DNA from 3 places in the Cyclobacterium xiamenense genome. Region 2 is predicted to be linked to each of the others. Evidence: riboswitches for the same ligand, from Rfam matches in the RefSeq annotation. Region 2 holds a riboswitch; each other region holds the start of a gene.
The links. A riboswitch is a leader RNA that binds a small molecule or an ion and turns the genes downstream of it on or off. The one in region 2 is predicted to bind S-adenosylmethionine.

Region 1: linked by a shared signal. The riboswitch ahead of BMW71_RS02500 (O-acetylhomoserine aminocarboxypropyltransferase/cysteine synthase family protein) and the one ahead of BMW71_RS22775 (trans-sulfuration enzyme family protein) in region 2 are both predicted to bind S-adenosylmethionine.
Region 3: linked by a shared signal. The riboswitch ahead of BMW71_RS20970 (homocysteine S-methyltransferase family protein) and the one ahead of BMW71_RS22775 (trans-sulfuration enzyme family protein) in region 2 are both predicted to bind S-adenosylmethionine.

What each region holds. Positions count from the first base shown of each region.
Region 1 is NZ_FNZH01000001.1:698,466-703,078, forward strand. Features, by position in the region: gene BMW71_RS02485 (glycerophosphodiester phosphodiesterase) at 1-734, opposite strand, end outside; gene BMW71_RS02490 (VOC family protein) at 870-1,259, opposite strand; gene BMW71_RS02495 (homoserine O-acetyltransferase family protein) at 1,280-2,335, opposite strand; gene BMW71_RS02500 (O-acetylhomoserine aminocarboxypropyltransferase/cysteine synthase family protein) at 2,345-3,649, opposite strand; SAM riboswitch class I at 3,829-3,938, opposite strand; gene BMW71_RS02505 (acyloxyacyl hydrolase) at 4,154-4,613, shown strand, end outside.
Region 2 is NZ_FNZH01000015.1:37,287-41,899, forward strand. Features, by position in the region: gene BMW71_RS22770 (DUF1501 domain-containing protein) at 1-478, shown strand, start outside; gene BMW71_RS22775 (trans-sulfuration enzyme family protein) at 559-1,737, opposite strand; SAM riboswitch class I at 1,854-1,955, opposite strand; gene BMW71_RS22780 (porin) at 2,027-3,232, opposite strand; gene BMW71_RS22785 (SGNH/GDSL hydrolase family protein) at 3,708-4,355, opposite strand.
Region 3 is NZ_FNZH01000010.1:126,668-131,280, forward strand. Features, by position in the region: gene metH (methionine synthase) at 1-813, opposite strand, end outside; gene BMW71_RS20970 (homocysteine S-methyltransferase family protein) at 818-1,861, opposite strand; SAM riboswitch class I at 1,936-2,037, opposite strand; gene BMW71_RS20975 (hypothetical protein) at 2,134-3,444, opposite strand; gene BMW71_RS20980 (PAS domain S-box protein) at 3,522-4,613, opposite strand, start outside.

The DNA.
Region 1 (4,613 bases), on a different contig from region 2:
AAATCTACGTTTTTTTCCAGCAGCCATTGCATGTCTTCTTCCTTATTGACGGTCCACACATTGACTGTCAAGCCCAATTCGTGTGCTTCGTCGATCCATTGTGGGTTTTCCTTCACCGTTTTTATGTTGTAATCAAAACCGAAAAAACCATGATCTTTTAGTTGTTTCGGTGTTTTATCTCCCATTAGATAGGCCACGTTGGCATTGGGGTCCAACGCCAATACGCGCAATCCGATGTCATAATCGAAGGTGATGTAGTCGATCCATTCTTCGGCATTTAATCTTTTCACCAGTTCCACCGATTTTGTCGCCAATTCCTGCCCTCTTTCCTTGGATATCCGGGATGGTTTGATCTCAAAGATCAGTTTGGTTCCCTGCTGGGTCATTCCTTGCCGAATGTATTCTTCGGCAGTAGGGACTTTTTCTCCGTTGGGCAATGGTTTTTTTAGCAGCTCGGCATAGGTTACCTCTTCAATAACCATTCCTTCGTGATCCGCATCGTGATTGGCTACCAGCACTCCGTCGGCAGTCATCCATACATCAAATTCCGATCCTTCGCAGCCCAAGTCTACTGCCTGTTGCAGGGAGGCCAGCGAATTTTGGGGATACGGAGCGGCTTTCCAGGCTCCCCGGTGAGCGATTACTTTATTGCGGTGGAAGTTCATTTGTTGGGCATTAGTCTGCAAAAACACGGTTCCTAGTAGCAGAAAGGTAAGAAGAATGCGGTGTACCATGGGTATAACGTTGCTGGTTTTTACGCAATATTCGAAAAGAAATGGGAATCACCAATACTTGGGGATAAATAAACGGTTACCAAATGATGAGCAGAAGGTTTCCGGAAAACGATGGGATGGAAAAGGAGACCAGGACTACTCCCAGATGCCAGTGGGAACGATTTCGAGTACGTGTCCGAAGGGGTCCTCAAAATAAAAACTATTTCGATCGCGGCCCCAGTCTTGTTCGTGGGTGATTTCGATGCCCTTTTCACGAAGAAGCGCCCGGGTAGCCAGGTAATCGGCTTCCGGTACTTCGAAGGCAATGTGTTGCTTCCCATGGGCATAATGCGGAGGGAGGCAGCTCTCCTTTTCGGTTACTTCGGGCAGAAAGCACAGCAAAACCGAATCCCCGCATCTAAAAAAAACATGCCTTCCTTCAACCTTCGAAATGAGGGGCATTTCCAATAAGCCGTTGTAGAACGCCACCGCTTTATCCAGATTTGGGATGTAAAGGCAGGTTTCTTTGATACGGTTGTACGGAATCATGAGGGGTTGTTTGGCAATTATTGATTATTTTCCAGGTAAAAGGACTGCAGGATGTAATGTAATTGCTCGTATTCAATCAGAAAGGCATCGTGTCCGTAGGCGGATTTGATTTCCCGATAGGTACCCTTGGCTACGTAGCGGGCGATATACCGGGATTCGTCGCAGGTAAACAAGACGTCGGTATCGACACCGATTGAAAGCACCCGGCAGTGGATACGGGCGAGGGCATTGGGGGTACCGCCCCTGCCTCTTCCCAAATCGTGACTATCCATGGCCTTGGAAAGAATCCAGTAAGACAGCGCATTGAAGCGATTGGCAAGCTTTTGCCCCTGGTAACGCAGGTAACTACTTATTTTAAAGTTGTCTGTTTTTTCTTCCGTCTCACTTTGGCTTTGGACAAAGGTTTGCGGGTGCCGGTAACTGAGCATGCCAATCGCCCGAGCTGTTTCCAGGCCCTTTTTTCCAGCGTCTGGATGTTCTTTTCCCCAGGTTTCATCGGATTCGATGGCCATGCGTTGCGTCTCATTAAAACCGATAATCCAGGGAGATGCTTTCGCATTGGACGCGATGATAATGGCATTTTGTAAGCGATTTTGCAGGGAATAGGCCCATTCCAAAGCCACTTGACCACCCAAAGAACCTCCAATCACCGTATTTATTTTTTCCAGGCCGAGATGCAGCCGCAGCCGGTCCAGGGACGCAGCAATGTCTCGGGTGGTCAGGTTTGGGAAATCGTAATAATACGGCTTTCCGGTATCCGGACGGCTACTCAATGGCTGCGTGGATCCATAACAAGATCCGAGATAGTTTGCGCAAATGATGAAATAATTGGCAGGGTCGTAAAACTTGTCTTCTCCTACCAGGCCCGACCACCATTCCTGTGGGTTGGCGTCTCCGGTCAATGCATGCATGATCCAGATCACGTTGTCTTTTTCGGCATTGAGCTGTCCCTGTGTGGTATAACTCAATTGAAACTCAGGCAATATTTCTCCAGACTCCAAGGGGAGTGCTTCCTTGCAATAAAAAATATCTCGGGTCATTTCAATGGTCAAATGCGGCGATTGAAGGTTCATTTGATGAAATTATAGTTTGTCAAAAGCTGCGCTGAGGTCTGCTTTTAGGTCTTCCACATGTTCGATTCCACAAGAAATCCGCAACAGGGTAGGCGTAACACCCGCAGCCAGCTGTTCCTCCTCGGAAAGTTGTTGATGGGTGGTAGCGGAAGGTTGGATTATCAGCGTTTTTGCATCTCCTACGTTCGCCAGGTGGGAGATCAATTCGAGGTTATTGATAAACTCCGATGCTCCTTCTTTTTCACCTTTCAGCTCGAAACTCAACACCCCGCCATAGCCATTGGGGAGGTATTTTTTTGCCTGCTCGTGATAGGCGCTGGAAGCCAATCCGGGATAATTTACCTTTTTCACTTTTGGATGTTGCTCCAGCCATTCTGCCAGGGCCAGTGCATTGTCGACGGTTCGCTGCACCCGTAGAGAAAGCGTTTCCAAGCCTTGCAACAACAAAAAGGAATTAAACGGACTTAGGGCCGGACCGAAATCCCGAAGGCCTTCCACCCGTGCACGGATAGCAAAGGCCACGTTGGGTAGGCCCAGCGGATTATTATCGCCAAAGGTTTCCCAGAAATTAAGCCCGTGATAGCCTTCCGAAGGTTCGGAGAATTGAGGAAATTTACCATTTCCCCAGTTGTAATTGCCACCGTCGACGATGATTCCCCCAATTGAGGTACCGTGCCCGCCTATCCATTTTGTGGCGGAAGAGGTCACAATAGTCGCCCCGTGTTTGATGGGCTGGCAAAGATAGCCGCCCGCACCGAAGGTATTGTCTACCACCAATGGGATATCGTATTTTTTCGCAAGTGAGGCCACGGCTTCAAAATCAGGCACATTGAATTCCGGATTGCCGATGGTTTCTACGTAAATCGCCTTTGTCTTGTCGTTGATTTTTGCTTCCAGATCGGCTGCCTTATCGGATGCAGCAAATCGGGCCTCAATGCCAATTCGTTTGAAGGAAACCTTAAACTGGTTGTACGTTCCGCCATACAGGAAGGGAGACGTGACAAAATTATCCCCAACCGTCAGGAAGTTGTTGAGGGCCAAAAACTGGGCTGCCTGTCCGGAAGCCGTCGCGACCGCTGCCACTCCACCTTCCAATGCAGCCACTCTTTTTTCAAAAACATCCGTGGTCGGATTCATGATCCGGGTGTAGATGTTGCCAAATTCTTTCAGGGCAAATAAATTGGCTCCGTGCTCGGCCGAATTAAACACGTAGGAAGTGGTTTGATAAATGGGAACCGCCCGTGAGTTGGTGGTTGGGTCAGCTTCCTGTCCTGCGTGAATTTGTAATGTTTCGAATCGGTACGTTTTTGACATGATTGTTGTGTTTTAGGTCTATGTTTTTATGAAAATGATAGGATGAATACGCATGAATTGGCACTTAGAAACGCATGCAAACCCGCTCCGTGCCCTGATAGCACGCGTGGAGGAGTTTTTTGATACGTTTGGTGGAAATTTTATCCTTTATGTTTACCGGAAATGGCCTCATTTTGTAGAATTTATATTCCCAGATGGAACCATTCACACCTGGCAGGAATTGGCACCTTGGATTTTCCAGGTTGCCAGAGGGTCTACGAGCCTGTCTCTTACCTCTTCTCTATAAATCCTTTTCACTTTTAAAAAGTTAAAGGATGGAGCAAAATAAGCCCAGAAAGGAGTATTTTCCAATTTATTTGGTGAATTTTTTTCTTTTTTTGAAACAATATCGCAGAAAATCAGTGAGATAATCGGATGAGGCACACACGAGCAATTGGTCTATTTCTACTGGTCGGATTCGTTGTTTTTCCGGACGCCCGGGGGCAAAGGCTCACGAGATTCGCCATGGAAGGACAAACAAGTTGGATTCTCCCGCACTCGGAAGAGTTGGTTCCTATATCCCAAAGCCATCCGCAGGGAATCCGCTTGTCCTACGAAAAACTATCCCTGGAGAAATCCACCTGGGAGAATTGCAATTGTTTTTACCTCTGGGGAGGGGAGTTGGGCTATACAAATTTCAATAATCCGACTGTATTGGGAGATGCGTTTTTCTTTTCTGGTTTTTTTGAACCGGTACTCTGGCGCCGTGCCGACTGGCAGTTACGCCTAAAAGCTACCCTGGGCATGACCTACCTGACGAAGGTTTACGATGTAAATAGCAATCCGAAAAACACCTTTTTTAGTAGTCCGCTTAGCTTTTTGCTTGCAGTAGCTCCGAAAGTATCCTATCAGGTGTCCGAAAACTGGGAGGTTTTCCTATCCGGACACTACAACCATATTTCCAATGGAGGGCAAAGACAGCCCA
Region 2 (4,613 bases):
GGCCGAAAAAGATGTGAAATTTATTCAGCTGTATCACAAGGGCTGGGATCAGCACGGAAACCTTCCCAAGGACATTCAGACCATGTCCCAAAGCATGGACCGACCGACGGCCGCCCTGATCCGGGATTTGAAACAGCGGGGCATGCTGGAAGATACCCTGGTGATATGGGGAGGAGAGTTTGGGCGTACCAGTTATTCTCAGGGAAGATTGACTCCGGAAAATTACGGTAGAGACCACCATCCCAACTGTTTTACGATGTGGATGGCTGGGGCAGGTGTAAAGAAGGGTATTTCCTACGGAGAGACCGATGAATTGGGATACAATGTGGTCCGGGATCCGGTGCACGTGCACGACTTCCAAGCCACGCTGCTACACTTGTTGGGTGTAGATCACGAAAAACTCACGTTTAAACACCAGGGAAGGCGGTACCGCCTGACGGATGTACACGGAAAATTAGTGAAAGGAATTCTTTCCTAAGAAAGGTATTCTCTCCTAAACCGATTTGCTGCAATTAGCCCTTGTCTGGGTGGGGGGGTACAAGTAGTGGCTATCAACCATCAGTTTTTTGATTTTCCGAGCGCCTGTTCGATGTCCTGAATGATATCGTCTACGTGCTCTAGTCCTACGGATAACCGGACCAAACCATTGAGTATGCCTACCCGTTCTCGCTCTTCCTCTGTCAATTTACTGTGGGTGGTAGATGCCGGGTGGGTAATAATGCTTCTGCTATCTCCCAAATTGGCAGTAACACTGATCATTTTCAGTTCATCGATAAACTTTTTTGCCCTGGTCAACCCTCCTGTTAATGTCAGGGTGATGATGCCTCCGCCGTGCCGCATTTGCTTTTTTGCGAGCTGGTATTGCGGATGGGAGGGTAAAAAGGGGTATCGGACTCGTTCCACTTCTGTATTCCCTTCAAAATAGCTGGCGACAGCAAATGCATTTTCGCAATGCCGGTCCATACGTACCGCTAGCGTTTCCATGCTTTTTGCCAATACCCAGGCGTTGAATGGAGAAAGCGAAGGCCCGGTGTGCCGCATAAAAAACTGCACCTCATCGATCAGGTCTTTTTTCCCCAGTATAAGGCCACCCAATACCCTTCCTTGCCCGTCAATGAATTTGGTAGCACTGTGTGTCACAATGTGTGCTCCCCAGCGGGCGGGTTGCTGCAAATAGGGAGTAGCAAAACAATTGTCTACAACTAAAATAAGGTTGTGCGCATTGGCAAAATTGGCAATGTATTCCAAATCGATGATTTCCAGTCCCGGATTAGACGGAGTCTCAATAAAAATCATTTTTGTATTCGGTTGTAGAAGCTTTTCCCAGTTAACGATGTCTGAAATATCTCCATAAGAATGAGTGATTCCCCATCGGGGAAAAATCCGGGTCAATAACTGGTGCGTGCTGCCAAACAGGGAGCGGGAGGCAAGTATGTGATCGCCCTGATGTAGGAGGGAGGCCATGCTACCAAACATTGCGGCCATGCCGGAGGCGGTGGTGACCCCGGATTCGGTACCTTCCGCTGCACAGACTTTTTCAATCAGATCGCTGGTATTTGGGTTTGCGTAGCGCGAGTAGATATTTCCCGGTAGTTCATCGGCAAAAAGTTGCCTCGCTTGTTCTGCGGAATCAAACACAAAACTGGAACTCAGGTAGATGGGGGCAGAGTGCTCCCGTTGGTCTGAGCTGGAAGCGGCTATGCGCACCGCTTGGGTTTCAAAATTTTTATAAGCCATGAATACGTGATTTCAATAAGTGGTAGGAAAGGTTAACACCAATCGGGCAAAAAATAGCTGCCGTAACGAATGCGATTGGAAAAGGGAGTGGAGATGTTTCTGTTATCATGTTATCTAATTTATCGGTCCCTATCGGGTCAGGTTTTGGCACCTTTCCATGCGTTGGAAGGTTGCCAGAGGATCACAGAGCCTGTTCTCTCCCCCCTTCTTTATAAATCAGTTTCCTGAATCAGTTGCAAATAAACAGAGGGGATGTGGCATATCCAAATCCACTGCCGGATTTGACAGCTTAAAATGAAAAATCATATTGAACGCGGAAGCGCCAGCCGGAAGCTTCACGATTGACAGATTTCTCTTCAAAATCAAAATGGGTCAGATCCACGGTTAGTTTGTTTAGGTGATCGTTAAAAAAGCAATTGAAAGCCAGGGAATACTCTTCCTCGTTGTTTTCCTGTAGCCGCATCTCAGGACGGAACAGGGCGTACCTGCCTGCCAGTTCCAATTTGGGAGCCGAATTCTCCGAAGCAGCCGCATTTAGCAGGATTCCAGCCTGCACAAACCAGCCTTGAAGACGGGATAGCCGGTCGTTATTGGTATCGAAGATGTTTTTCCGGTGATATTCGCTGTGCCAGCTAAACGCCCGGTACATTAGCGTGGTCTCTACCAGGTATTGGTCCATGGCGTATTGCCCGGCTGTTCCGTTTTCAAAACCGGTCAATTGTCCGCCTCCCTGGGAAGAATACCGCGTGTATGGACTGGTGTTGGTCGTACCTGCCCACGCGATGGATGCAGTGGGCTTTTGGTGGTAGTTCAAGGCAGATCCGGACATGTCTACGCCCTCCCCCAATACATTCCATTGTAGCCTTCCGGAATACATCAAGTGGTTATCGTCATTTGTGCGGGCCCCAATGCCCGTACCCGTCAGCACCAGAAAATGGTAGTTGAAGTCAGCGAGGCCTCCACCGTCCCACCTGCCGTAAACGGAAGCCCCTTGTTGGCGGTCCAACGTAAAGGGCCGATTTATGATGGACCGCTCCATCAGCTGTTGCCTGCCGCTCGATATCACCCGCTCCCTGGAGTACTCGGACTTCCACTGGCCAATCTTGAAACTGAGCCAGGGCCATTTCGCTACCATCACCCGGAAATCCAGGATCCGGGATGCGGAAAGTTCGTATTCAAAATAATAGGTTAACCAGGGTTTGTGGGCATGTCCCCCCACTTTCAATCGGGCCCGGTTGATTTTGAACAGGTTTTGATCTTGTTCAAAGAAATCATCGTAGGTAATCGGATCCTGATCGGCCGGCGTCGCAAACCGGAACTGCAACCTACCTGCCAATTGCAAGCGGTACAGGCCGTCATCCGTACTAAACTGGAAACCCTTAGAACCATAGCGGGTACTGACGGCTGGCGGTGGTTTGACTGGGTCCTGAAATCCCATGCTTTCACCCATCGCCCATCCTAGCAAAAAAAATAGCAAAGTCTTTTTTAATAGCATACATGCAATTGATTACGTACACAGGCGCTTGTGGAATAACCGCGCACCGGAGACCAGAGCAGGTAACACTACCTGTAATTAATAGCTAATATTACCAATAAATTAACTTAATGTTAATTTAATGTTACGTTACCTGCAAATATAGAAATAGACTACTGAGTAAAAAAACCTTCGCGTGGCATTTGATAAGAAAACACTGGGTACGAAAATAGCTTTCCGAATGGTTTGCAAAAGGGGATAGGAAAAATGGTATAGGGTAGCGGGTAGCTGCGGTTGGAAACCCGGTCTTTTCCAACAATAAAAGCATGTGCCGTTGACCGGCGGTTTTTTTTCCATGGAGCGTCCGGAGGTTTCCCGGCTAGCAGTAATTGGTCCCGATTTTCTGTCTGACGACCGGTGGGTTCTTATACGAAATGATAGAATTTTTGGCCCTGTTCGTACTCGAATCCACGGGGAAGGTGCCGCAACACGTTTTCTACAAAAATTTCTTGATCTGCTTTGCCCAGATGGCATACCCTTTGGCGTTCATGTGGAGGTTGTCCTCCAGAAAAATATCCTCCATGGGTGTATTATTGGAAGTAAGCATGGGATTCCATAGATCAGCATAGGACACCTTCTTCTTTCCTCTGGCGTATTTTTTCAGCCTGGCATTGAGTTCCCGGTACTGATCGGCCAATTCCCATCTGGCCAGGCTGGGCTTGGGACTGATCAAAATGATTTCGGTTTGCGGATACGCCAAGTGTATTTGGCTGACGATCAGGTTATAGGTTTCTACGATTTCTTCGATCGTTTTCCCGGCAGCCAGGTCATTATCTCCTTCGTATATAAATACCTTTTTGGGCGCATAATCCACCACCAATTCATCCAGATAATGCAGTAAATCACTTGCCTGCGAGCCTCCGAATCCACTGTTGACTATCTTTTCTCTCGGAAAATCCTCCTGCAAACTTTTCCACATGCGGATGGTAGAACTTCCCGTGAATACCACCGAAGATTGGTAATCGGAAACCGGATAATCTTTTGATATCTGGCTAACCTGATCGGAAAATCGACCCGGGTCTTGAGCGAGTGAATCCGGTGAAAGGATTAAAAAAAGCAGGGAAAGGAATAGTAGATTTTTCATGGGGTATATCGTTAACGGGCCTAAACTACCATAATAATTCGAAGAATTAAAACCTGCCAAAAAAATGACTGTCACAAAAACGGACATAAAAAGCGTACAGTTTTGAATTTTGGTGCATCCAGGTGCGAAGCTGAGCCGTATTTGAAAATATACCGGTTAGAATTTTTCCTTCTCCGGCTCGGTTAGAAACAGGTATATATTTGTTAATGAGTCTATTATGCTTTATATGATTTAAAGCATCATTTTTATTTTTCCCAG
Region 3 (4,613 bases), on a different contig from region 2:
CAGGGAGGGATTCACGATGCCCATGTCCATTCCGTTTTTAATGGCATGGTACAGAAATACCGCATGCATGGCCTCCCGTACGGGGTTGTTTCCCCGGAAGGAAAAGGAAACGTTACTCACTCCTCCACTGACTTTTGCTCCCGGAAGATGGTCTTTGATCCATCGGGTGGCCCGGAAAAAATCAATGGCGTTGTTTTTGTGTTCGTCCATTCCGGTTGCCACCGGAAATATATTCGGATCAAAAATGATGTCCTGGGGGTTGAATTTAACGGTTTGGGTAAGTAGGTTGTAGCTACGCTCGCAAATCTGAATCCTTCGTTCGTAGCTATCGGCCTGGCCTTTTTCATCAAATGCCATCACGACCACAGCTGCACCAAACTTCTTGATGGTCCGGGCCTGTTGGATAAACTCCTCCTCTCCATTTTTCAAACTGATGGAATTGACGATACCTTTTCCCTGAATGCATTTGAGGCCGGCCAGAATGATCTTCCACTTGGAGCTATCGACCATCACGGGTATGCGGCTAATTTCGGGTTCGGAGGCGATCAGGTTCAGGAATTTCACCATGGCCGCTTCCCCGTCCAGCATGGCTTCGTCCATGCATACATCCAGAATCTGCGCTCCTCCCCGTACCTGATCCAGGGCAACTTCCAGGGCTTCGTCGTACTTCCCGTTTAAAATCAGCCTGGCAAATTTCTTGGAACCGGTCACATTGGTCCTTTCCCCAATATTTACAAAATTGATGGTGGGGCCAAAAACCAAGGGTTCCAAACCGGAAAGTTTCAATGTGGGTATTTTCGTAAAATCGTTCATGGGGTTATTTTTCTTGGGTAGCTACCTTCAGTGGTCTTGGCGAAAATTTAGAGGCAGTATTGGAAATGGCGGCAATGTGTTCCGGTGTGGTGCCGCAGCAGCCACCCAGAATATTGATCCAGCCTTCCTTAAGAAAATCCGTCAATTGATCGTTCATTTCACCGGGCCCTTGATCGTATTTTCCAAACTCGTTGGGAAGTCCGGCATTGGGATAGACGCTTACGTAATAGGGTGCATTTTCGGCCAAAACCTTCAGGTAAGGGCGCAACTCTTTGGCTCCCAGCGCACAATTTAGCCCGATACTTAGCAGGGGCACATGGGAGAGTGAAATCAAAAAGGCTTCGGTAGTCTGGCCGGAAAGGGTCCTGCCCGAGGCATCCGTGATGGTTCCGGATACCATGATGGGAATTCCGCCATCCTGCGGATCCAGGGGAATCCCTCTTTTTTCGTATACCTCTTGTATTGCGAAGAGGGCTGCTTTGGCATTTAGGGTGTCGAAGATGGTTTCGATCAACAGCATATCAACGCCTCCATCCAGCAATCCTTCCACCTGCTCGCTGTAGGCTTCCACCAGTTGGTCAAAATTAATTGCCCGGTAGCCTGGGTCGTTTACATCGGGCGAAAGGGAAGCCGTACGGTTGGTAGGACCGATGGCACCCGCTACAAATCGGGGCTTTTTTGGATTTTTTGCGGTACAGGCATCGGCCACCTCGCGCGCCAGTCGGGCCGATTCCGCATTGAGTTGGTAAGCCAGGTCGGCAAGGCCGTAGTCTTCCTGGGCAATGGATGTGCTGCTAAAGGTATTTGTTTCGACAATATCCGCACCCGCATCAAAATAGGCTTGATGGATCTCTTTGATGATTTCCGGCCGGGTGAGTGAGAGCAGGTCGTTGTTTCCCTTCAGGGACTTCTTCACTCCATAGAGAGCCTCGTTTCTAAAATCGTCTTCCTGCAGGGCATACCGCTGTATCATGGTACCCATGGCCCCATCCAAAATCAATATTCTTTTTTTCAGCTGCTGAAGCAATACTTCGGTTCTGTTTGGCATGTTGTCGTAATTTTATAAAAAACTTATACGAGCATGAACCGGGCTAAAACTAGAATGGAATCTCTACCTTTTTCGGCTCATCTTTATCCGGCATGTCCGGAACGGGAATTAGCACCTTGTCACATCAGGTTGCTAAGACATCATAGGGCCCTACCCTCCGTCTTTCTCGATAAGCAATGCCAAAAGTAACAGGATTTAAGGAAAAAAAACCCCTTTTTTCCAAAAAACTTTGAATCAAAATAAGAGACCTGAGCGGATAAACGGTAGTCCGGCTAGGGACGCAGGCCGAAACCCAGTTGCACGTAGGGACCCGACATGTAGTTTGCCATGGTTAGCTCCCCCAAACGATACCTGCTTAGGGGAACTTCGTATCCGACATGGGCGGAATACACCAGGCGAAAGGTGTTGTTAAATACCGGAAGGGCGTATGAAACCGCCACTTCTGATTTACTCATGAGCCCACTGCTTCGCAGGTAGCCGTCAAAATCCGGTTCTTCAAACAAAAGGGGGAAATCGGGTTTGGCGGTGTGCTCCAGGCTGTAGCGCAAGTTGCCGTAGCCCAAACCCAGCGTTGCGCCGAGTTCCAGGTTTCGCCGCTTAAACAATTGGTACCCGTAGTTCCCATAAACCCGCACACTATTCAGGGTGTGGCGATGGGTGGGCCCTGCCTCTCCACTAGTACCCAGATTAAACACGTCCACTCCGTACATGCGGCTTCTGTTCTCACCCATGATTTTAATACCCAAATTATACGGCGCCTGTTCCAGGGGATTCCATCCGTTTTCCACGAAATAGGAATTTAAGCGATCCGGACTCCGGAAATTTCTTCCGTAAAAAAAATGCACCCCGATCCCTGCATCGGGGAAAAAGAGATTTTGATCCGGCATGGAGAGCGCGGCTCCGAGGCGAAGGAAGGCCCCACTTTGCAGGTTGTCAAAGGTAATGCCGTTGAGATTCCAGGCGCCTGCAAACGGGGAAAAAGAATACCCAAACTTGCCCATTAATCCCATGTTTTCCTCCAGGCCTGGCAAGGGAATATCGTACCCAAACTGGAAGCCAATCTCTGTGAGGAACCCGCCTAAATTTCCACTGCCCCGTTGGATATCGTGCTTCCGTATCAGAAAGCCCTGTGCGGGTTGCTCCAGAAAGGCATTCAGGTCATCCACCCGGCGTTCGTCCCGGAGCATTTGAAAGTTGAGGTAACCCGATCCCAGGGACATGTAGTGAATCAACTGAAACCTTCCCTCTTGTGTCAGTGAATAGCCCACATTCAGGTAAAACCGGGTGGTGCGGTGGTCCGTGCGGTACTCCCGAAAATAGGAATTGGATCCATTGTTTTGCAGGAGCTCAAAACCCAGGATAAAGTCCGTGAGTCGGTATTGGTAGCCAATTCCGATGGTTCGGTAACCCCCTCTGAGTGGGGTAATGCCTTTTTCTGCAAGCATCTCATTAAAGTCCCGGATGGTAGATCCCGAACTGCCTACCAGAAAATACAGCGTGGAACGCTCCGTCAGATTACCCTGAGCGCGAAGACTTCCAAACACGAAAAAGTAGCAAAGCAAAGCACCTATTATTCCTCTCATAGCACGGATGAAAGATGCAAAGGTAGGATTTTACAGGATGAAAAACCATACCATCCAACCATTAAGGCGAAGGGCGATTAGAGGTATTTAATAATTTTCCCGTAAAGGTTTTCCGGGGTGAAGGGTTTGGAAATATAATCGTCCATGCCCGAAGCCTCCAGCTGATCCTTTACTTCCAGTAATGAGGATGCTGTCAGCGCTATAATCGGGACATTTCTTTTAGACAGCAAGTCCAGTTTACGAATGATTTTTGCCACCTCGAAGCCGTCCATTTCCGGCATTTGCAAATCCAGCAGGACCATGTCGAAATCGGTTTTGAAAAAATGATCCAAGGCAATTTTTCCGTTGGCCGCAAAACAAATTTCCCCCACTCCCCACTTGGACAGGTACTTTTTTAATAGAATTTGATTGACCTGGTTGTCTTCTGCTACCAGAATTTTTTTATGCTCCAGCTTTCTGTCGGAGTCTACTTCATCCTTTGCCTTCAATTGTGTACCTGCGTCCTGGATTTCAAATGCAACGTCAAACCAGAACGTGGAGCCTTCTCCCAGTTTGGATTCGAGGCGGATTTGTGTACCGAAGAGTTTGGTAAGCTTTTTGACAATAGCCAGTCCCAGGCCAGTACCCCCGTATTTTCGAGTCGTGTCGGTACTCGCCTGCGTAAAGGCATCAAAAATGGTTTTGACTTTGTTTTTGGCAATGCCAATACCCGTATCTTTGACCGTAAAGCGGATGGTTACCCAATTATCCTGCTGCTTGATTCGGTCCAGGCTGATTTTGATATAACCCCTGTCCGTAAATTTGATGGCATTGCTGATCAGGTTATTGAGTATCTGCGCAATTCGCACCGGATCGCCGATGAGGAGTTCGGGCAGGTCAAAATCCGGCTCGTAGATAATTTCCAGGGATTTATCCCGGATTTGATAGGAATAGGAATGGATGATTCGATTGATCAGGTTTTTTGGTTCGAAGGGTACTTTTTCCAGAATCAATTTTCCCGAATCAATCTTGTTAAAATCCAGAATATCGTTGATCAATCCCAGAAGGTTTTCCGCGGAAAACTGCAAGGTTCGCAGGTTTTCCAATTGGTCTTCCCTGGGGTTGTCTTCCAGTAGGAGGTGGGAAAGACCGATTACCGCATTCATCGGCGTACGGATTTCATGGCTCAT